Regions from separate parts of the Ensifer sp. GW101-20A05 genome, predicted to be linked through region 2. Evidence: riboswitches for the same ligand, from Rfam matches in the RefSeq annotation. Region 2 holds a riboswitch; each other region holds the start of a gene.
What was found. Region 2 has a riboswitch for thiamine pyrophosphate ahead of thiO (glycine oxidase ThiO). Riboswitches for the same ligand answer to the same signal wherever they lie in the genome.
Positions count from the first base shown of each region.

Region 1: it holds a riboswitch for thiamine pyrophosphate, as region 2 does, so the genes downstream of both, thiD (bifunctional hydroxymethylpyrimidine kinase/phosphomethylpyrimidine kinase) here and thiO (glycine oxidase ThiO) in region 2, are expected to answer to the same signal.
Region 3: it holds a riboswitch for thiamine pyrophosphate, as region 2 does, so the genes downstream of both, thiC (phosphomethylpyrimidine synthase ThiC) here and thiO (glycine oxidase ThiO) in region 2, are expected to answer to the same signal.
Region 4: it holds a riboswitch for thiamine pyrophosphate, as region 2 does, so the genes downstream of both, thiB (thiamine ABC transporter substrate binding subunit) here and thiO (glycine oxidase ThiO) in region 2, are expected to answer to the same signal.

Region 1 covers NZ_JBWKZT010000028.1:22,585-27,552, reverse strand. Annotated here, with positions in the region: partial or broken gene ltrA (group II intron reverse transcriptase/maturase) at 152-914, shown strand; partial or broken gene AC070A_RS33405 (M20/M25/M40 family metallo-hydrolase) at 923-1,564, shown strand; gene AC070A_RS33400 (hypothetical protein) at 1,686-1,967, shown strand; TPP riboswitch at 2,998-3,100, shown strand; gene thiD (bifunctional hydroxymethylpyrimidine kinase/phosphomethylpyrimidine kinase) at 3,353-4,162, shown strand; gene AC070A_RS33390 (glycosyltransferase family 4 protein) at 4,319-4,968, opposite strand, start outside.
Region 2 covers NZ_JBWKZT010000002.1:232,024-236,991, forward strand. Annotated here, with positions in the region: gene bioB (biotin synthase BioB) at 1-724, opposite strand, end outside; TPP riboswitch at 1,138-1,258, shown strand; gene thiO (glycine oxidase ThiO) at 1,419-2,390, shown strand; gene thiS (sulfur carrier protein ThiS) at 2,387-2,584, shown strand; gene AC070A_RS06205 (thiazole synthase) at 2,588-3,361, shown strand; gene AC070A_RS06210 (thiamine phosphate synthase) at 3,358-3,963, shown strand; gene AC070A_RS06215 (amidohydrolase family protein) at 4,005-4,968, opposite strand, start outside.
Region 3 covers NZ_JBWKZT010000002.1:80,919-85,886, reverse strand. Annotated here, with positions in the region: gene AC070A_RS05495 (hypothetical protein) at 124-639, opposite strand; gene thiC (phosphomethylpyrimidine synthase ThiC) at 854-2,674, opposite strand; TPP riboswitch at 2,765-2,893, opposite strand; gene AC070A_RS05485 (sigma-54-dependent transcriptional regulator) at 2,989-4,353, opposite strand; gene AC070A_RS05480 (sensor histidine kinase) at 4,357-4,968, opposite strand, start outside.
Region 4 covers NZ_JBWKZT010000005.1:194,976-199,943, reverse strand. Annotated here, with positions in the region: gene AC070A_RS15315 (ABC-F family ATP-binding cassette domain-containing protein) at 1-944, opposite strand, end outside; gene AC070A_RS15310 (thiamine diphosphokinase) at 948-1,598, opposite strand; gene AC070A_RS15305 (GNAT family N-acetyltransferase) at 1,683-2,168, opposite strand; TPP riboswitch at 2,314-2,432, shown strand; gene thiB (thiamine ABC transporter substrate binding subunit) at 2,482-3,510, shown strand; gene thiP (thiamine/thiamine pyrophosphate ABC transporter permease ThiP) at 3,518-4,968, shown strand, end outside.

The DNA of each region.
Region 1 (4,968 bases), on a different contig from region 2:
TGTGACCGACCGCGACGTTAGCGACGAACCAATTGCACTGCACCGTGAAGATGATTACCGAGAGCTGGCTCGGGAAATTTGGACAGCACGGACCAAAGGGACATCGTCATTCGACTCTATTCAGCGGGCAACCCGGCAGGGGAAGACCTCCATGGATAGGGTGAAGCCGTATTGTATCGCTAAACGCGAAGTGTGGGAGGCGTACAAGCAAGTGAAGGCCAACAGAGGGGCGTCTGGAGTGGATGGGCAGTCCATCGATGACTTCGATAAGGATCTGGGTAAGAACCTCTATCGGATCTGGAATAGAATGTCCTCCGGAAGCTACTTTCCGTCACCCGTGCGGCGCGTTGACATACCAAAAGGCGACACTGGAGGAACCCGGCCGCTCGGGATTCCGACGGTCTCAGACAGGATCGCCCAGATGGTAGTCAAGCGGCACCTGGAACCGATTCTGGAGCCGGTGTTCCACCGGGATTCTTACGGATATCGGCCTGGGAAGTCAGCACATGATGCCTTGGTCAAAGCTCGGCAGCGTTGCTGGGCCTATGACTGGGTGCTCGACCTCGACATCAAGAGCTTTTTCGACGAAATCGATTGGGATCTCCTGATGTGAGCGGTGCGGCTGCACACGGACTGCCCATGGGGGCTGCTCTACCTTGAACGGTGGTTGCAGGCGCCTGTGAGCATGCCGAGTGGTTGCGCGAGAGAGAGGTACTCCGCAAGGGGCTGTGGTTAGCCCCGTGCTGGCGAATCTCTTTCTTCACTACGCGTTCGATCGCTGGATGCAGAGGGAGTTTCCGACCATCCCGTTTGAACGCTATGCAGACGACGCGATCTGCCATTGCGTAAGAAAGGAGCAGGCGCTTGAGTTACGTCAAGCGCTGGAACGGAGGTTTGCGGAGTGCCAGCTACAGAAGCGGCGCTGCGCACCGGTCCGGTCAATTGCGCTTCGCGCGGTATGCGCATTTCGCTGTCCGGCAAGACGGCGCATGCCTCGACGCCGGAGGACGGCATTGCGCCGACTTTCGCTGTTGCCGCGCTGCTTTCCGGCCTGACGGCGCTCGGCAACAACGGGCCGCTCGACGAGGATTATACGCTGGTGACGGTGACGCATGCCCGCCTCGGCGAGGCCGCCTTCGGCATCAGCCCCGGTTATGCCGAGATCTGGGCGACGCTGCGGACGCTGACCGACGAACGCATGGCCGATCTCGTGGCCCGCGCCGAGGCGCTGGTTGCCAAGGAGACGGAGGCTGCGGGGCTGAAGGTTACGATCGGCCATGAGGACGTGTTCCACCAATGCAGCAATGCGGAAGCGGCAGTCATCGCGCTGGAACGCGCCATGGACGAGGAGGGCGTCAGCCACGATCACGGCGAGGGCGTGTTGCCGATGAAGGGCTCGGAGGATTTCGGGCTCTTCGGGCGGGTGGCGCCCGCGGCGATGTTCTTCCTTGGCGCCGGCGAGAACCACGCGCGGCTGCACAATCCGGACTATGATTTTCCTGACGAGCTGATCGGCATGGGCGCACGGGTGTTCATGCGGGCGATCCGCAATGAGCTGGGGTGAGGGCAGCGCCGGAAGGTCGCTTGCTCAACGGTTGTTGTGATGGCACTCTCAGAAATTGCGCAATTCCCGACGGAGAGCCGTTTGCGCCGCGTCCGGATTTGCCTTCAGGAGGACCAAATGGATGAGCCATTTCAGCTTCCGTGACGCGGTTTGCCTCGCGATCACCATGGCGGGAATGGCGAGCGCTTACGCGGCGGATATGCCCGTTGCAGATATCATTCCTGAGCCGCGACAGACTGAGAATGTTAGTCTGCAGGACTTCATCAAGGCCAATCCGGATTGCCTGGAGTTCACCGACCAGTGCTCGCATTGCGCGATCGTCAACGGCGTTGCCGAATGCTCGACGGCGGAGATAGCTTGCATCAAGCGAGAGAACCAGTGCACTAAGCGGACAGCTAAATAGAACATTGCGGTCAGAAATTTCCTGCAGCCGTTCAGCAACATGCAGGGACCGGTTTCCTACGCTGCCTTCCGAAGCTCCGAGATCTTTTGGAACTCTGCCAAGATATCTGGCGCTTTTTCCTTCGTCGGCGTATGTCCACGCGATTTCGAAGCGACGCTTGGCGGGCAGCGCTCGATGGCGGCGATCTGGTTGTCGGTCGAGTACTTCTGATGCTCGGTCGACATCCGAACGTAGATCGCCGCGCGAACCTTGCGTCGCTCGTCCGAGGGGGGTGTTCGTCGCCGTTCTCAGTCCAACCGATAACCATGACGTGCCGGTATATCATGTGTGAATTGAGGTCAGAATGCCGGAGTATCGACCGGGGAGGTGAGCAGTATGGTTCCGAATACAGGCACAATGGTTACAGCATCAGCGCGCGCCGCTAAGACGACTACTTTGCCGCCGTTGCGGCGGCGCTGCGTCACGAATTGGGTGGGGGAGGCCGTGCGATAAAGACGATCATGCGCTGGCCGAACGACGAGATATTGGCTAGCCGGCGATCGCGGCCCCGACCGATGGCACCTCATTCTGCTGGCCTGATGAAGTGTTGCAGGTCGTGCTCGCAATGGCACACCGCGATATTCTGTCTGTCACACCCGAACCGCGTGCAGCGGAAGCCGCCTTGGACCGAGCAAGTGCAATTCTCAAAACATTGCGGTGATATGATGCGATGAGGCGCCTAACATCTATCGTTATGCGTGGAAGGCCCGTCGCCACTGAGTGAATCGGTAGTGCTGCCGACCAAATCACTCCGGGATTGCATAGGCTCGCGTTCGAAATCCCCTTGCCTTAACGGCCTTCAGGTGGATAGTCTGCCAAGGTCTGTGAAGTCGAACGCTCAGACGGAAGGCTCCTTATGCTCTCGAGGCAAAAGGGGCCTTTTTGCTGGTTGTTTCCTTTCAGGTCCTCCGTCTTCCGCGTCGAGCCGACGCATATACGGGCCCGCTAAACTCAAGCAATTGACATCCCCTGCCACGCTCCCATAGCATTCATGCCTGCCGAGGGGCGCACCTGACAGTGCTGAGATGGCGGTGAGCCAGACCCTTGAACCTGATCCGGATCATACCGGCGTAGGAACGGCAAGGGCCTCTCTGGCACCCCCGCGTCTTCGCCGTTCATCTGGATCTCCGTGATTTTGGTTTCGGGAGATCGCTGGTGCCAATACGCCGTTTAGAATGTAGCGACGAAGAACTCCGGGGGACGGGACGACCGACCCATCGGCTCAATCTGTCGGATTCTTCGAGGTTGTATGGAAGACCCGCCTCAGTTTGCGCGTGTTTGAGCCGGTGGCTTGAGTGCGCGCTCGACATCATTGGACCCGCTTCTACATTTCAGCGGAGCCAGGCATGACCTCCATCGCCGTTACCATCGCAGGCTCAGATTCCGGTGGCGGTGCCGGTATCCAGGCGGATCTGAAGACGTTTTCGGCGCTCGGCGTCTATGGTGCCAGCGTGATCACGGCCATCACCGCGCAAAACACCCGCGGGGTCACGGCCGTCGAGGACATCTCGCCGGCCGTGGTCGCAGCCCAGATCGATGCGGTGTTTTCGGATCTCGCCGTCGGCGCGGTTAAGATCGGCATGATGTCCCGCCAGGAGACCATTGCTGCGATCGCGACCGGCCTGAAGCGATACGGGCATTTAGCAGTCATCGATCCGGTGATGGTCGCCACTTCAGGGGACATTTTGTTACGTCCGGATGCGATCGCGACGCTCAAAGAGGAATTGCTGCCGCTTGGGCTTATCGTGACACCGAACCTGCCCGAAGCGGCACTGATGACGGGGCGTAGCGTTGCCGAAAGCGAGACAGAAATGGGCCGCCAGGCGGAGATGCTCCTGAAGCTTGGTGCGCGCGCCGTGCTGATGAAAGGCGGGCATGCCAGCGGCGACGAAGCGGCTGATATCCTCTTCAACGGGGACAACGCTTTGCGCCTGTCGCGCCCGCGGGTTGAAACGAGGAACGATCATGGCACCGGCTGCACGCTCTCTGCCGCAATCGCCGCCGGTCTTGCCCGTAGGCAGACACTTCAAGACGCGGTTACCGCCGCCAAGACCTATCTGCATGAGGCGCTTGTTGCCGCAGCAGCGCTCAAAATCGGGCAGGGTCGGGGACCGGTTCACCACTTCCATCGATGGTGGGAACCGAACGGCGATTAATTCCATTCCGGCGCTTGGTGCCGGTTTCACCGTTCAAGTTGACTTTTAAAAAACCAGGCCATTCCATTGCCCGATAAGCAATGGAATGGCCGTCGAGTCGGGAAGTCGGTCACTTGTAAATGCAATGTGAGAGACGAGGACAGAGCGCTTTTCGGTTCAGGCCACAGCGGCGCTCGGGTGAACCGGCTGCTCCTCTTTGAGCAGTTTCCGGTAGAGCGCGACATGTTCGCGGCCGCAGTCGACATGGCTCATTGGGCGCCTAAGCGTTGCCCTGAGGTTGTCCCATGACCTTGGCGTGCTCAGCACATCGATCAGTCGATCAGCAAGATCTTGCGCGCTGCCGGTCCGGAAATGATAGCCGTCCAGCCGGTCGCGAACCTTCTCGGCCATGCCGCCGATGTCGGAGCAAATGATCGGCCTGCCATGGTGAAGCGCCTCCTGGATCACGATCGGTGAGTTTTCCCACCAGACCGAGGGCATCACAACCCAATCGACCGATCGCATCAGCCTCGGCATGTCCTGGTTCTGGTAGGAGCCGTAAAAGCGGACGCGACGGCCGGCGTCCTCGATCAGTTTCGCGACGCGCTCCTGATACTCGGTCGGCTGACGCTCGAGGTTGCCGCCGAAGATCATCAGCGTTGAATCGTCGCCCCAGATATCGTCGGGCACACGCGATACCGCGTCGATCAGCACGTGAACGCCCTTGAAGGGCGTCATCTGCCCGAAATAGGCAAAACGATTGCGACGTGCCGTCGGCGCAGGCAATTCACGCGCGGGCGTCTTTTCACCCAGGACGATGCCGTTTT
Region 2 (4,968 bases):
TCGGAATCAGCATGTTGATCGGCACGCTTTCGGGGGGCACCGGCAGATTGGCGAGCGTCACCAGCATCGAGATCCGATCGTCAGCCGTCTCGCCCATGCCGAGAATGCCGCCGGCGCAGACCTTGATGCCGGCCTCGCGGACGTTTGCCAACGTTTCCAGCCGGTCGGCAAAGCTGCGGGTGGTGATGATCTCGCTGTAGAAGCGCTCCGACGTATCGACATTGTGGTTGTAGTAATCGAGCCCGGCATCTGCGAGCCGCCCGGATTGTTCCGGCGTCAGCATGCCAAGCGTCATGCAGGTCTCTATGCCGAGCGACCGGACGCCGCGGACCATGGCGACGATCGCCTCCATGTCGCGCTCCTTCGGGCTGCGCCAGGCGGCGCCCATGCAATAGCGCGTCGCGCCGCCATCCCTCGCTTTCCGTGCCTCTGCAAGAACCTGTTCGACTTCCATCAGTTTCGACGCTTTCAGCCGCGTCGGGTAGTGCGCCGACTGGCTGCAATAGCCGCAGTCTTCGGCACAGCCGCCGGTCTTGATCGAGAGCAGGCGGCTCATCTGGATGGCATTGGGGTCGAACTGGGCGCGGTGAACGGACTGCGCACGATACAGAAGGTCGTTGAACGGCAAATTATAGATTTTTTGCGCGTCGGCCAGATTCCAACCGGTTTTGGCGGGTTTGGTGGCTCCCGAGGTCGGCTCGGTCGATCTGTTTGTATCCAGCATGTTCGTTCACTTCCCTGTTTGCGGCAAAGCAAAATAGATAGAATCCATTATTATCTATAATTTTCACAGGCACCGCATCAAGCAACCACCCAAAAGGAGAGTACACTCTACTACTTCAATCATAGCGTGCCTTAATATGATTCAACGGATGCCGACGAGAAGGGCAAATGCCGCAACTCTCCGCCTTGGCGGCATCAGCTGATGGCAATGAGAGCAGCCGCCAAATGCCCAGATTTGCGGACCTTGCGCCTCGCACGATCCGCAGATCTCCCGATCGATGCCCGCTACCGACACCACCGAGCCGCAAGAACACATGCCTTTTCAATTTTTATAGATAATTTTCAGCCGAAGAACCGCACGCGAGGTACACGCCGGCAGCCCTTGACAAAATCCGCTCCAGCCGCTCAGTTTGAAGCATTCACCAGGGGTGTCCCGACAAGGGGCTGAGATTCTGCTAGGCGACTTCCGCGGCGCAGTGACCCGTTGAACCTGATCCAGTTCATACTGGCGTAGGGACGGTGCAGACATCGCTGCCACATTCGCGTTCGCGCGAGCAGATCTCGGCAAGGCGTCCTTCCCTCTCTTCCGGTCCGAACTGGGTCTCCAACAATGGAGCCTCGGCAATGCGTATCTTCATCGCGATTCTGCTTCCTTCAGACCGACGTTCGGCTCGCCGTAGCTGGGCGCATTGACCATGCGCGTCCTGATCAAAGGCGCCGGCGTCGTCGGGCTGACCTTGGCACATGAGCTGATCGGCCGTGGCGTCGAGGTGGCCGTTGCCGAGCGACATCCGGACTTCTGCGGGGCGGCGTCGTGGTTTGCCGGCGGCATGCTGGCGCCCTGGTGCGAACGCGAGAGCGCCGAGGAAACGGTGCTGACGCGCGGCATCGGCGCCATCGACTGGTGGGACCGTGCGCTTCCGGGCGAAGTGTCACGCAACGGCACCCTCGTCGTCGCTCCGCCGCGAGACGTCGGCGAACTCAAACGCTTCGCTTCGCGCACGTCCGGCTTCGAATGGCTCGACGGAGAAGCGATCGCGAGACTGGAGCCGGCGCTTGCCGGTCGCTTCCGAGAGGCGTTGTTCTTCCCCGGCGAGGCGCATCTCGACCCGCGCCGGGCGCTTGTCTTGCTGCGGCAAAAGCTCGTCGAGAACGGCGTCGCCTTCATCGGCGAGGCGGATAATAGCAGCGACAGCGATCTGATCGCCGACTGTAGCGGCGCTTCGCGGATCGGCCCCATCGCCGGCCTGCGCGGCGTGCGCGGCGAGATGCTCTATCTGCAGACCGGCGAAGTGGAATTGTCGCGGCCAGTCCGTCTCATCCACCCGCGCATCCCGCTCTACATCGTACCGCGCGGCAATGGTCTGTTCATGTGCGGCGCGACCATGATCGAAACCGACGACGGCGGTCCGATTGCCGCCCGTTCGCTGATGGAATTGCTGAACGCTGCCTATGCGCTTCACCCCGCCTTCGGCGAGGCGCGCCTTCTCGAAACCGGCACCGGCGTCCGGCCGGCCTTTGCCGACAATCTGCCGCGCGTCATGCGCGCCGGAAACACCATCACGCTCAACGGGCTCTATCGCCACGGCTTCCTGCTTTCACCGGCCTTGGCCGAGGAAGCGGCGAACCTTGCCCTTGCCCAGAACCTGAAGGGAGACGCCGCATGAAATTGACCGTCAACGGCGAGGATCACGACCTCACAGTCACGACCCTTGCCGAACTCCTGGCCGCACTCGACTTCGAAGGGGATTGGCTTGCCACCGCCGTCAACGGCGAGCTGGTGCACCGAGCCGACCGCTCGGCCCATTCCCTCAGCGATCGCGACCGGATCGAAATTCTCTCGCCGATGAAAGGAGGCTGAGACATGCTGACGCTTTATGGACAGGAACTGCGTTCCCGCCTGCTTCTGGGCACCGCCCGCTACCCCTCGCCTGCCGCGCTCGAAGACGCGGTTCGTTCGTCGGCGACCGAGATTGTCACGGTTTCGCTGCGCCGCGAAACCGCCGGCGGCCGTCAGGGCGGCGCTTTCTTCGACCTGATCCGGTCGCTCGGCGTGCACGTGCTGCCCAACACCGCCGGCTGCCACTCGGTGTCGGAGGCGGTGCTGACCGCCAAGATGGCGCGCGAGGTCTTCGGCACCAACTGGATCAAGCTCGAAGTCATCGGTCATCAGGATACGCTTCAGCCCGATGTCTTCGGGCTGGTCGAAGCAGCACGCATCCTTTGCGCCGAAGGCTTCGAGGTCTTCCCCTACACAACCGACGACCTCGTGGTCGGCGAGCACCTCGTCGAGGCCGGATGCAAGGTGCTGATGCCCTGGTGCGCGCCGATCGGCAGCGCCATGGGGCCACAGAACATCCCGGCGCTGCGGGCCATGCGGGCCCATTTTCCGGATATGCCGCTGATAGTCGATGCCGGCATCGGCCGGCCCTCACACGCAACGACAGTGATGGAACTCGGCTTCGATGCGGTTCTGCTCAACACCGCCGTCGCCGGGGCAACGAAACCGGCCCTCATGGCCTCCGCCTTCGCCCGGGCAATCGACGCCGGACGCGATGCCTTCGAGGCGGGCATGCTCGAACCGCGCGATTTTGCCGTTCCCTCCACGCCCGTCATCGGAAAGGCGGTGTTCGCGTGAAACTCGACCCCTTCTACCTCATCGTCGATAGTGCCCAATGGATCGGGCGGCTGGTGCCGCTCGGCGTGAAACTGGTGCAGCTTCGCGTCAAGGACCGTCCGGAAACGGAGCTTCGCGATGAGATCCGCGCGGCCAAGGCGATCTGTGACCGTCATGGGTGCCAGCTCGTCGTCAACGATTACTGGCGCCTCGCAATCGACGAGGGCTGCGATTCCGTCCATCTCGGCCAGGAGGATCTCGCGGATGCGGATCTTGCCGCAATCCGCGCTTCCGGCCTGAAGCTCGGCCTCAGTACCCACGACGAGAGGGAGCTGGAGACGGCGCTTGCCGCCAAGCCCGACTATGTCGCGCTCGGACCGATCTATCCGACGATCCTCAAGCAGATGAAATGGGATCCGCAGGGGCTGCCGCGCCTCTCCGCCTGGCGGGAGCGCGTCACGCCGCTGCCGCTCGTTGCGATCGGCGGCCTCAATATCGACCGGATTGCCGGCGTCTTCGAGCATGGCGCCGACAGCGCCGCGGTCGTCACCGATATCACGCTGAATGCCGATCCAGAGGGGCGGACGCGGGAGTGGATTGCACGCACGGCGCCGTGGCGCTGATCGAGGAAAACAGCGGGATCACCTGACGCCGTGGCTCTGCCTCAGGCAATCGCCAGTTCTGAAAGCCAGGCCGAACCCAGGCCGTGCTTGTCGCAATAGGCGGTAAGCCGGTCGCGCGTTTTGCCGGGCCGGTCGAGACCGAGAAAGCGGGAAGCGTTCCTCCAGAGGATATTCTGCTGGTGCTCGTCGCTGACGCTGGCGAGCGTCAGTTGCTCGACTATTCTCGAAACATAGGCGTTGTAGTCCTTCTCCAGCGCCATCATCGACCAGTCGGTGCCGAACATGAGATGGCGGGCGTCCGGGTCGTAATCATCAAGCCATTCGTCCAACAGCTGCCGGATCTTCGTGTGAAGATTCTTGTCGTCGCTGCTGACCAGTTCGCTGAGATAGCTCAGATCCGCAAACAGGTTCGGGCGACGCTCGTGATCGATCGTCCTGCCGATGATCTCTTCCCAGGTCGGCGGCCCGGAAAACTTGTCCTGGGCACAGGAGACCATCACGCCTGTCGGCGCCCCCGGGCGCAGGATTTCGTCGAAGGCGCCGAAATGCGCGAGATTGATCCGCAGCTTATCGTACTGGTTCGTGTCGAGCAGCTTCTTCCAATAGGCGGGGCTCGCAAGATTGCCGTAGCCGCAGCCGGCCCCGATGCTGTTTTCCGCATGGGCCATGATCGGCACATCGTTGTCGCGACACCAGGCGTAGAGCCGCTTCAGCGCGCCATCGATCGCCGGATCCGCATTGCCCCATGCCTTGAAGCCCATCGGCGGGTAGATTTTGACACCGATGAAGCCCTTTTCCATGATCGCGTACTGGACGTTTGCCAGCGATGAACCCGGCCTTTGCGCTTCCCGATGCGGATCGAAGCCGACGAAGCTGTGCATGCGGATGCCGTGCTTCCTGGTGACGATCTGCTGGACCTCGTCCATGACGTCGATCTGGTCGCGCTGTGGCGATGATGTCCCGTGAAGCGATTTATCGAAGTCCAGGATGCTCGGCGTGATCAGA
Region 3 (4,968 bases), 150 kb from region 2:
CTGACGCCGGCTGATCTGTTCTCGCGCGTCAGAACCCGTTCCTACCGCACATCCGGAGTCCGGTTTCGAGAAATAGCGCAGGTCCCCCTCCGTTGCGACGAAGTTGACCTGTCTTCAAGGCTCTCATTTCGTGTCAACGGTCTTCTGCCGGGCAGACGATTCAGGCTGGCTCCGTTCGAAGCGCCTTTCCGGCGTCTGGCGGAAAAGGTTAAGGAAATTGCTGCCGCCGTGCCAGACCTTGCCGCTTGGTCCGTAATCCCGTGAGTCGCGCATCGATGAGTGGGGCTCGCTGTGGCTATCGCTGTCGATGACGGCAGCACCTCCGCCGCCTGCGCCGGTGCCGCCGGGGACGCCGCCTACGCCGCTGCCGTCACCGGTGCCCCAATCGCCACCACCCCCATCGCCGCCACCCTCTGTGCCGTTGCTTCCGCCGCTCCCGACGTTTTCGCCACCTTGGTCGCTGCCATCAGCGCCATTTTCACCATTCCCGCCGACATCGGCGTCGTCCGCATGGGCGGCGGAAATCCAGGAAAAACCCGCGGCAAAACTCCCGCTGTCGTCGAGGCGTGGCAGATCTCCAGCGAGTGCCACAAGGCCGCCTATCGACAGGGCCGTCAGTCTCAGCAGGCGTGTCCTCAAGTCATTCTCCTCGTAAACGGCGTTTTTTTCGTCGTCCTGCAAGAGCGCCGCAGAGGACGGCAGCTTGGCGTGAATGACGGGTCCGCCGGCGGCGACTTTTGCGTGAGTTTTACATATCGTTCAACCGATAAGGGGGCAAGCTATTCCCCCAGGGCCCAGCATCCGCCTTGCCGTCGGAAGGGACTACGAGGCGTCCCTCCCGACGTGTTGCGCTTTAACTCTTAGCTTCGACCTCAGCGACCGGCATATAGAGATCGCCGCCCTCGCGGTATTTCGCGGCCATTGCCTCCAGCCCTTCCTTCTGCGCTTCCGCACGAATGTCGTGCGAGATCCGCATCGAGCAGAATTTCGGGCCGCACATGGAGCAGAAATGCGCGACCTTGTGTGCCTCCTTCGGCAGGGTCTCGTCGTGGAAGTTTCGGGCCGTCTCCGGGTCGAGAGAGAGGTTGAACTGGTCCTCCCAGCGGAACTCGAAGCGGGCGCGCGAGAGAGCGTCGTCGCGCACCTGGGCGGCCGGGTGACCCTTGGCGAGATCGGCGGCGTGGGCGGCGATCTTGTAGGTGATGACGCCCACTTTGACGTCGTTGCGGTCGGGCAGGCCCAGGTGTTCCTTCGGCGTGACGTAGCAGAGCATGGCGGTGCCGAACCAGCCGATCATCGCAGCGCCGATGCCTGACGTGATGTGGTCGTAGCCCGGAGCGATGTCCGTCGTCAGCGGCCCAAGCGTATAGAACGGCGCCTCGCCGCAGACGGCGAGCTGCTTGTCCATGTTCTCCTTGATCTTGTGCATCGGCACGTGGCCGGGGCCCTCGATCATCACCTGACAATCCTTCGCCCAGGCGATCTTGGTGAGTTCGCCGAGCGTTTCGAGTTCGGCAAACTGCGCCGCGTCGTTGGCATCGGCGATCGAGCCCGGGCGCAATCCGTCGCCGAGCGAGAAGGAGACGTCATAGGCGCGGCAGATGTCGCAGATCTCCTCGAAATGCTCGTAGAGGAAGCTTTCCTTGTGGTGATGCAGACACCACTTGGCCATGATCGAGCCGCCGCGGGAGACGATGCCGGTGACGCGATCGACGGTGAGCGGGATGTAGTGCAGGCGTACGCCAGCATGGATGGTGAAATAATCGACGCCCTGTTCGGCCTGCTCGATCAGCGTGTCGCGATAGACCTCCCAGTTGAGGTCCTCGGCAATGCCATTGACCTTTTCCAGAGCCTGGTAGAGCGGCACGGTGCCGATCGGCACCGGTGAATTGCGGATGATCCATTCGCGGATGTTGTGGATGTTGCGGCCGGTCGAAAGGTCCATAACCGTATCGGCGCCCCACCGCGTCGCCCAGACCATCTTCTCGACCTCCTCGGCCATCGACGAGGTGACAGCGGAGTTGCCGATATTGGCGTTGATTTTCACCAGGAAGTTCCGCCCGATGATCATCGGCTCGGATTCCGGATGGTTGATGTTGGCGGGCAGGATCGCTCTGCCGCTGGCGATTTCCTGGCGCACGAACTCCGGTGTCACATGGTCGGGGATATGGGCGCCGAAGCTTTCGCCGTCGCGAGCTATCGCGCGTGCCGCATCGCGGCCGAGGTTCTCGCGGATCGCCACGAACTCCATCTCCGGCGTGATGATGCCGGCGCGGGCGTAGGCAAGCTGCGTTACCGCCTTGCCGCCAGTCGCCTTGAGCGGCGCGTGCTGGAACGGGAAGGTCGGCGTCAGCCGGTCGCCGCTGGCAAAACCGTTGTCTTCAGGACGGACGATGCGCCCCTCGTAGGTTTCCACGTCGCCGCGCCCGACGATCCAGTTGCGACGGAGTCGCGGCAGCCCCGCCTCGATGCTGATCTCCGCATCGTCGGCGGTATAGGCGCCGGAGGAATCGTAGACGGTAACCGGCGGCTCGCCGGAGGTCGGGTGCAGCGCGATCTCGCGCATCGGCACGCGGATATCCGGGTGGAGGATGCCTGATTTGTGGACCTTGCGGGAGGCGGGAAGCGGGCCTTGGGTGACCGTGAGAGGGGTGGGCTTTGTGGCAATATTCATGACGAGGCTCCAAGTTTGCGATTGGAGACCCAGTTCTGATGCCGGAAGGATGAAAGACGCTCCGCCAGGTGCTGGACGCACGGAATCCTGGCTTCGATATCTGCACCGTCCCTACGCCAGTATGAACTGGATCAGGTTCAACGGGTCACTGCGCCACAGCCGGTAAGCCGGCCATCCAGCAGAATCTCAGCCCCTTGCGGGACCCCCCTGGTGAATGCCCAAGAGATAGCCATCGAACGGCACGGGTCGTCAAGCGCGAATTCGCCCGTCGACGAAGATGCAATTTTTGGGTGTATTTTGGCCGCTGACGAGAGTTAGCTGCCGGATTTTTCCGGAACGCCGCGCTCCGCATAGTCGGCTCGGTTGATGCCGTGGCGCTGGAGCTTGTCGTAGAATGTCTTGCGCGGAATACCGAGCGCCTCGATCGTCGCCTTGACGTCGCCGCGCTGGGCGCGAAGCACTTCCTTCAGGATCTCTGCCTCGTAGTGTTCGAGCCGTTCCGGTAGCGCGAAACCCGGCTGTTCTGCTGGCGCAACCGGCTGTCCCAGCGGGCCTTCGACGCCGAGCGCCACGCGTTCGGCAAAATGTGAGAGTTCGCGCACATTGCCGGGCCAGGCATGGGTCATCAGGTGTTGCTGCACTGCCGGCGAGACGTGAGGCACGTCCCGCTTGAAGCGCTCCGCCGCCCGCGTCAGGAAGTGCGAAAAGAGCAGCGGGATATCATCGCGGCGCTCGCGCAGCGGCGGGATCGACAGCGTTACGACGTTCAATCGGAAGTAGAGATCTTCACGAAAGTCCCCGCGCTGGGCCGGGTCGCCGAGATCGATCTTGGCGGCGGCGATGACGCGAATATCGACGGGGCGCACCTGGTTGGTGCCGAGCGGCGTGATCTCGCGGGCTTCGAGAACGCGCAGCATCTTGACCTGGGTCGCCGGCGGCATCGCCTCGATCTCGTCGAGGAATAGCGTGCCGCCGCTCGCGTGTTCGATCCGGCCCACACGCTTCTTCAGGGCGCCGGTGAAGGCGCCCTGTTCGTGACCGAAGAGTTCGCTCTCGATCACCGTTTCCGGCAGCGCGCCGCAGTTCAGCGCCACGAAATTGCCGTCGCGGCGCCGGCTCCAATTGTGGAGCAGCGTCGCGACCACCTCCTTGCCGCTGCCGGTTTCACCGGCGACGAGCACGTCGACATCCGTGTCGGCGATGTGCCGGATCGTCTGGCGCAAGCGCTCCATGACCGGCGTCTGGCCGATCAGCGGCAGGCTGTCGCCGGCCGTTTCGGCCGCCCGTTTGAGCGCGCGGTTCTCCATGACGAGACTGCGCTTTTCCAGCGCGCGGCGCACGCTCTGCACCAGCCGGTCGGCGGCAAAGGGTTTTGGGATGAAGTCGTAGACGCCATCCTGCAGCGCCTGAACTGCCATCGGTATGTCGCCGTGGCCGGTCACCAGGATCACGGGCAGGTCGGCATCGAAGGCAGCGATGCGGCGAAAGAGCTGCAGCCCGTCGATGCCGGGCATGCGGATATCACTGACGACAATGCCATCAAAATTCGCGTCGAGGGTTCCCAAGGCTTCGGCGGCGCTTGCAAGCGAAGTGACGGCGAATCCGGCGAGCTCCAGCGTCTGCGTCATCGCCTTGCGCAGATCGTTGTCGTCGTCGATGAGGTAGACGGATGGCTGCATCGCTCAGGCCCTCTTCAGGCGCACCGTGAAGACGGTGCCCTTGTCGCTGGTTTCGACTGATATCTCGCCGCCATAGTCGGCGACGATCTCCTGGGAGATGGCGAGTCCAAGGCCGAGCCCTTCGTCCTTCGAGGTGTTGAACGGCGTGAACAGATCCTCGCGGATATGCTGTGGTATGCCGGGGCCGTTGTCGGTAACGACAAGCAAGACCGTGCCGGAAGGGTCCTCCTCACAGCGCACGCGGATCTCGGCATCGCTGCGCTCGCCGAGTGCCTCCAAGGCATTCTGCAGGAGATTGATCAGGACCTGTTCAAGACGGATGCGGCTGCCGTAAACGCTGAGCCCGTTTTCCGGCAGGTCGATGACGATGGCATCCATGCGGCCGGCAAAGCGGCTGCGAAGCAGCATCAAGGCGCCCTCGATCACCTCGCGCATCGGTGTCGGCTCGGCGACGAAGCGGCCCTTGCGGGCAAAGCTGCGGAGTTCGTCGGTGATGGTACCGACCCTTTCGGTCAGCTCGGCGATGCTGACGAGGTTCTCCACCGCCGTTTGCTGCTGCCCCCGGTCGAGGAAGGTGCGGGCATTGTCGGCATAGGCGCGGATGGTCGCGACCGG
Region 4 (4,968 bases), on a different contig from region 2:
CCGACGAGACCGATGCGGTCACCGCGATGGACGCGGATCGAGAAGGGCGCGACGATGGTGCGGTCACCATAGGCCTTGCTGACCTTTTCGGCCTCGATCACCAGCTTGCCGGACTCCTTGGCGTCAGCTGCCGTTGCCTGCACGGTGCCTTGAGGCCCCTTGTGGCCGCGATAGACCGCGCGCATGGTCTGCAACTCGCCGAGGCGGCGCATGTTGCGCTTGCGCCGCGCCGTCACGCCGTAGCGCAGCCAGTGCTCCTCGCGCTCGATCGCCTTGCCGAGCTTGTGCTGCTCCAGTTCCTCGGCCTCCAGCACCTCGTCGCGCCAGGCTTCGAAATGGCCAAAGCCGCGATCGAGCCGGCGCGACTGGCCACGGTCGAGCCAAACGGTCGCCGTCGAGACCTTCTCCAGGAAGCGCCGGTCGTGCGAGATCAACACCAGCGCCGAACGGCTGCGGGTAAGCTCCTCTTCCAGCCATTCGATCGTCGGCAGGTCGAGATGGTTGGTCGGTTCGTCAAGCAGCAAGATGTCAGGTTCCGGCGCCATGACGCGCGCCAGTGCGGCACGGCGCGCCTCACCGCCCGAAAGGCGCGTCGGGTCTTCTTCGCCGGTCAGGCCCAGATGCTGCAGCAGGTAGGCGACGCGATAGGGATCGTCGCTCGGTCCGAGGCCGGCTTCGGCATAGGCCTGCACCGTGTCGTAGCCGTCGAAATCCGGCGCCTGGTGGAGATAGCGGATGGTCGCTGAGGGATGGCGGAACACCTCGCCCGACTGTGCCTCTGAAAGGCCCGCGGCGATCTTCATCAAGGTCGACTTGCCCGAGCCATTGCGCCCGACAAGGCAGATGCGATCGCCCGGTTCCACTTGCAGATTGGCACCGGCAAGCAGCGGCGCGCCGCCGAAGGTCAAGAAGATATCGTCGAGTTTCAGAATTGGGGGCGCCAAGGCTCAGGCTCCGGAAAGATCATAGGGGCGGGCAAGCACGATGGCGCGTCCGCTCTTGAGGCTGAAGCGAAGGGGACCCTCCGCGACGTTGGAAACGGTTCGGGACGATCCGAACGGCAGGGTGAAATCGTCAAGCGGATAGCGCGCATTGACGATCGAAAGGCCGGTCAGCTCGGTCAATCCCAGCACGGAAAAGAGACAACCTTTCGGCAGGTCGAGATCGAGCGTGCCTGCCAGCAGCGGGTAGGCTTCTTCCTCGCCCGAGGTCATCAGCACCGAAAGCCCGCGCTCGGCAAGCGCTGCGGCCTGCAGCAGGTGCAGGAAGGCATGGTCGCTGCGGCTGCCGCCAAGCGCGCCGGCAAAGATCAGCCGATCAGCGCCGCGGGACAACGCAGCCTCGACCGCGATCTCGCCATCCGTCGCAGCCTTTGCCGCCGGGTAGGGCTCGCGTGGAACGGAGGCGAACTCGGACAGCAGGGCGTCTTCGGTCGAATCGAAATCGCCGACCCAGACATCCGGCACGACGCCGAGCAAGCGGGCATGGCGCATGCCGCCGTCAGCGGCAACGAAGCGGCTGCCGCTGAGCTGCTCTGTCAGCCGGCTGGTCACCGAGAGGGCGCCGCCAAGCAATATGGTGAAGGTCGATCGAGCCATGGCAATGCCCATAGCGCAAAGGATCGCGGAAGGAAAACGAAGAAAACCGCAAACCGCTGCGATCGCAGCAATTTGCCGAAGCCGTCAGTGTCCTTCCGGCACCGGTTCCGGGAATAGCATGCCGGCATAGATCCCGGGTGTTGAATCGGGAATTTCGATCGCGCCGGCCACGCGCTCGTAGAACTTCGCCGGGCCGACGCCACCGATGACCGCATAGCCGTAGCCCGCCTCGCGCATCGCCGTCAGGCTTGCAAGCAGCAGCGCCTCGCCGATGCCCTGCCCACGCATACCTTCATCGACGCCGGTTGGGCCGAAGAAGCCGAGCGCTGTCACGTCGTGGCAGGCAAAGCCGACGATCTTTTCGTCGTGCACCGCGACGTGCATGCGTGTCGGGGTCGAGGAGAAGGCAGCTTCCGCTTCGCCTGCCCAGCCGGCGCCAAACGTCTTTTCGATCCAGGAGACCACCAGACGGCGTTCCGGCGCCATGGCGCGACGGATGCTGATGCCTGAACCAAGCCGCGACTGGGGCTCTGCCGGAAGGGCATAAAGGCGAACTAGCATATCTGGCATGGGATTTCCTCCTTGCGGCCAAGCGTGATGGTGTCATAGCGCAGTTGCCGGTTGGCGAAAACGCCCGACAGAAAATGGGCTCGCCCCATGCGTCGCCCATTCCAAACACCGCTTGCCATGAAGCCGCCGCAGCGGTAAATCTCTTGCCGCTCTAACGGGGTGCCTCCCGACCGCATGGCGGCCGGAGGCTGAGAGGCGTCAAAACGCCAACCCGCGGAACCTGATCCGGCTCATACCGGCGGAGGGATTAGACGCGATCGCACCGATACGCCCTTTTCCCGTGCAACAACGAACTTTGGGAGAGGTGCTTCGCATGTCCAATTCATCACAGCTCAAAATACTTAGCCGGCTAGCGCTGGCCGCAAGCGCAAGCCTTGTTTTCACCGGTTATGCCGCCGCTGCCGACAAGACGCTGACCGTCTACACCTATGAAAGCTTCATCACCGAATGGGGGCCGGGCGCCAAGGTGGCGGAAGCCTTCGAAAAGACCTGCGAATGCAAGGTCAACTATGTCGGTGTTGCCGATGGCGTCGAACTCTTGACGCGCCTAAAGCTCGAGGGTGCTGCCTCGAAGGCCGACATCGTGCTCGGTCTCGACACCAACCTCGTGGCGGAAGCAAAGGCAACGGGCTTCTTCGCACCGCATGGCATCGAAGCGAAGGACCTGAAGGTGCCCGGCAACTTCTCCGACGACACCTTCCTGCCCTATGACTACGGCCATTTCGCCGTCGTCTACGACACCGAGACCCTGAAGACACCGCCGAAGAGCCTCAAGGAACTGGTCGAAGGCGACGCGTCGCAGAAGATCGTCATCGAGGACCCGCGCACCTCGACGCCGGGCCTCGGATTGCTGCTTTGGGTCAAGGCGGTCTATGGCGACGAGGCGGGTGCTGCCTGGGCGAAGCTCAAGGACCGTGTTCTGACCGTCACCCCCGGCTGGTCGGAAGCCTATGGCCTCTTCACCAAGGGCGAAGCGCCGATGGTGCTCTCCTACACCACCTCGCCCGCCTACCACATGGTCGCTGAGAACACCGAGCGCTACCAGGCGGCCACCTTCTCGGAAGGTCACTACATCCAGATCGAAGTCGCCGGCATGACCAAGAGTGCCAAGGAGCCGGAACTGGCAAAGCAGTTCCTCGCGTTCATGACCGGTCCGGAATTCCAGTCGATCATTCCGACAACCAACTGGATGATGCCGGTCGCAGCAACCAAGGAGCCGCTGCCGGACGCCTTCAACAAGCTGGTCAACCCGGAGAAGACCTTCCTGCTGCCATCGGAAGAGGTCGCGAAGAACCGCAAGGCCTGGATCGACGAGTGGCTTGCTGCCATGAGCAAGAACTGAGGCCGGATTGTTCGCACTTCGCGAAAACCGCATGACTGTTGTCGCCGGGGCGATTTGCCTCGGCGCCTTCCTGCTCTTCGTCGGCCTGGCGATCGCCGCCTTGCTCGCCCAAACCGGCGGCACGGACGAAGGCACTCTGTTCGACGCCTATATCTGGCGCGTCACCCGCTTCACGCTGCTGCAGGCAAGCCTTTCCACTCTGCTGTCTGTGCTCTTCGCGATACCGGTGGCGCGGGCGCTGGCGCGGCGGCCGCGTTTCTTCGGCCGGATCTGGCTGTTGCGGCTGATGGCGCTGCCGCTCGGCCTGCCCGTTCTCGTCGGCGCACTCGGGCTGATCGAGATCTGGGGACGCCAGGGCTTCCTCAATTCCGGCCTGCGCTGGCTCGGCCTCGAGCAACCGATCAGCATCTATGGCCTGTTCGGCATCCTGCTTGCCCATGTCTTCTTCAACATGCCGCTTGCGGCGCGCCTGTTCCTGGCCGACCTCGAGCGCATTCCCGCCGAATACTGGCGCAGCGCTGCCAATCTCGGCATGCCCTCCCGAGCGCTCTTCCGCTTCATCGAATGGCCCGTCCTGCGCGGCCTGTTGCCAGGCGCGGCCGGCCTCGTCTTCATGCTCTGCGCCACCAGCTTCACGCTCGTGCTGACGCTTGGCGGCGGGCCCGCTGCCAGCACCATCGAGGTCGCGATCTATCAGGCGCTGCGCTTCGATTTCGATCCGCCACGCGCCATCGCGCTGTCCGGCCTGCAGATCGCCATGACCGGCGTCCTGCTTCTCATCCTCAGACGTCTGGCAACGGATCCGGAAGAGGGCATGACCGGCGGCCGAACCGTTCGACGCTTCGATGGCACAACCACAGCGGCGCTGTTCAACGATGGCGCCTGGATCATCCTGGCATTGCTCTTTCTCATCGCCCCGTTGATTGCGGTGGTCGTCTCCGGCCTGCAGGCCGATCTTCTGAAGCTCGCGCGCGATCCGAGCGTGCACCGGGCACTGATGACGAGTGCGGCGATCGCGCTCGCCTCGGCACTCGCCTCCGTCGCCATGGCGGCCGTGATGATCCGCGCCGCGGCGACGGTCACCGCGCCACGCCATGCGGGCGCGCCGGCACACGGCCTTGCCGGTGCGATCGGCGCCAGTACCTCGCTGATCCTGCTGGTGCCGCCTGTCGTGCTCGGCGCCGGCTGGTTTCTGCTCCTTCGCCCCTTCGGCGATGTCGCGCGCTTTGCGCCTGCCATCGTCGTGGCAATCAACGCCCTGATGGCGCTTCCTTTCGTCCACCGCATCCTGGCGCCGGCCATGGCGACGCACGCGGCGCGTTCCGAGCGGCTGACCGCGAGCCTCGGCATCCGCGGTTTTCATCGCCTGCGATGGATCGACCTTCCGGCGCTCCGAAGGCCACTGCTGATGGCGCTCTCCTTCGCCATGGCGCTATCGCTCGGCGATCTCGGCGCCGT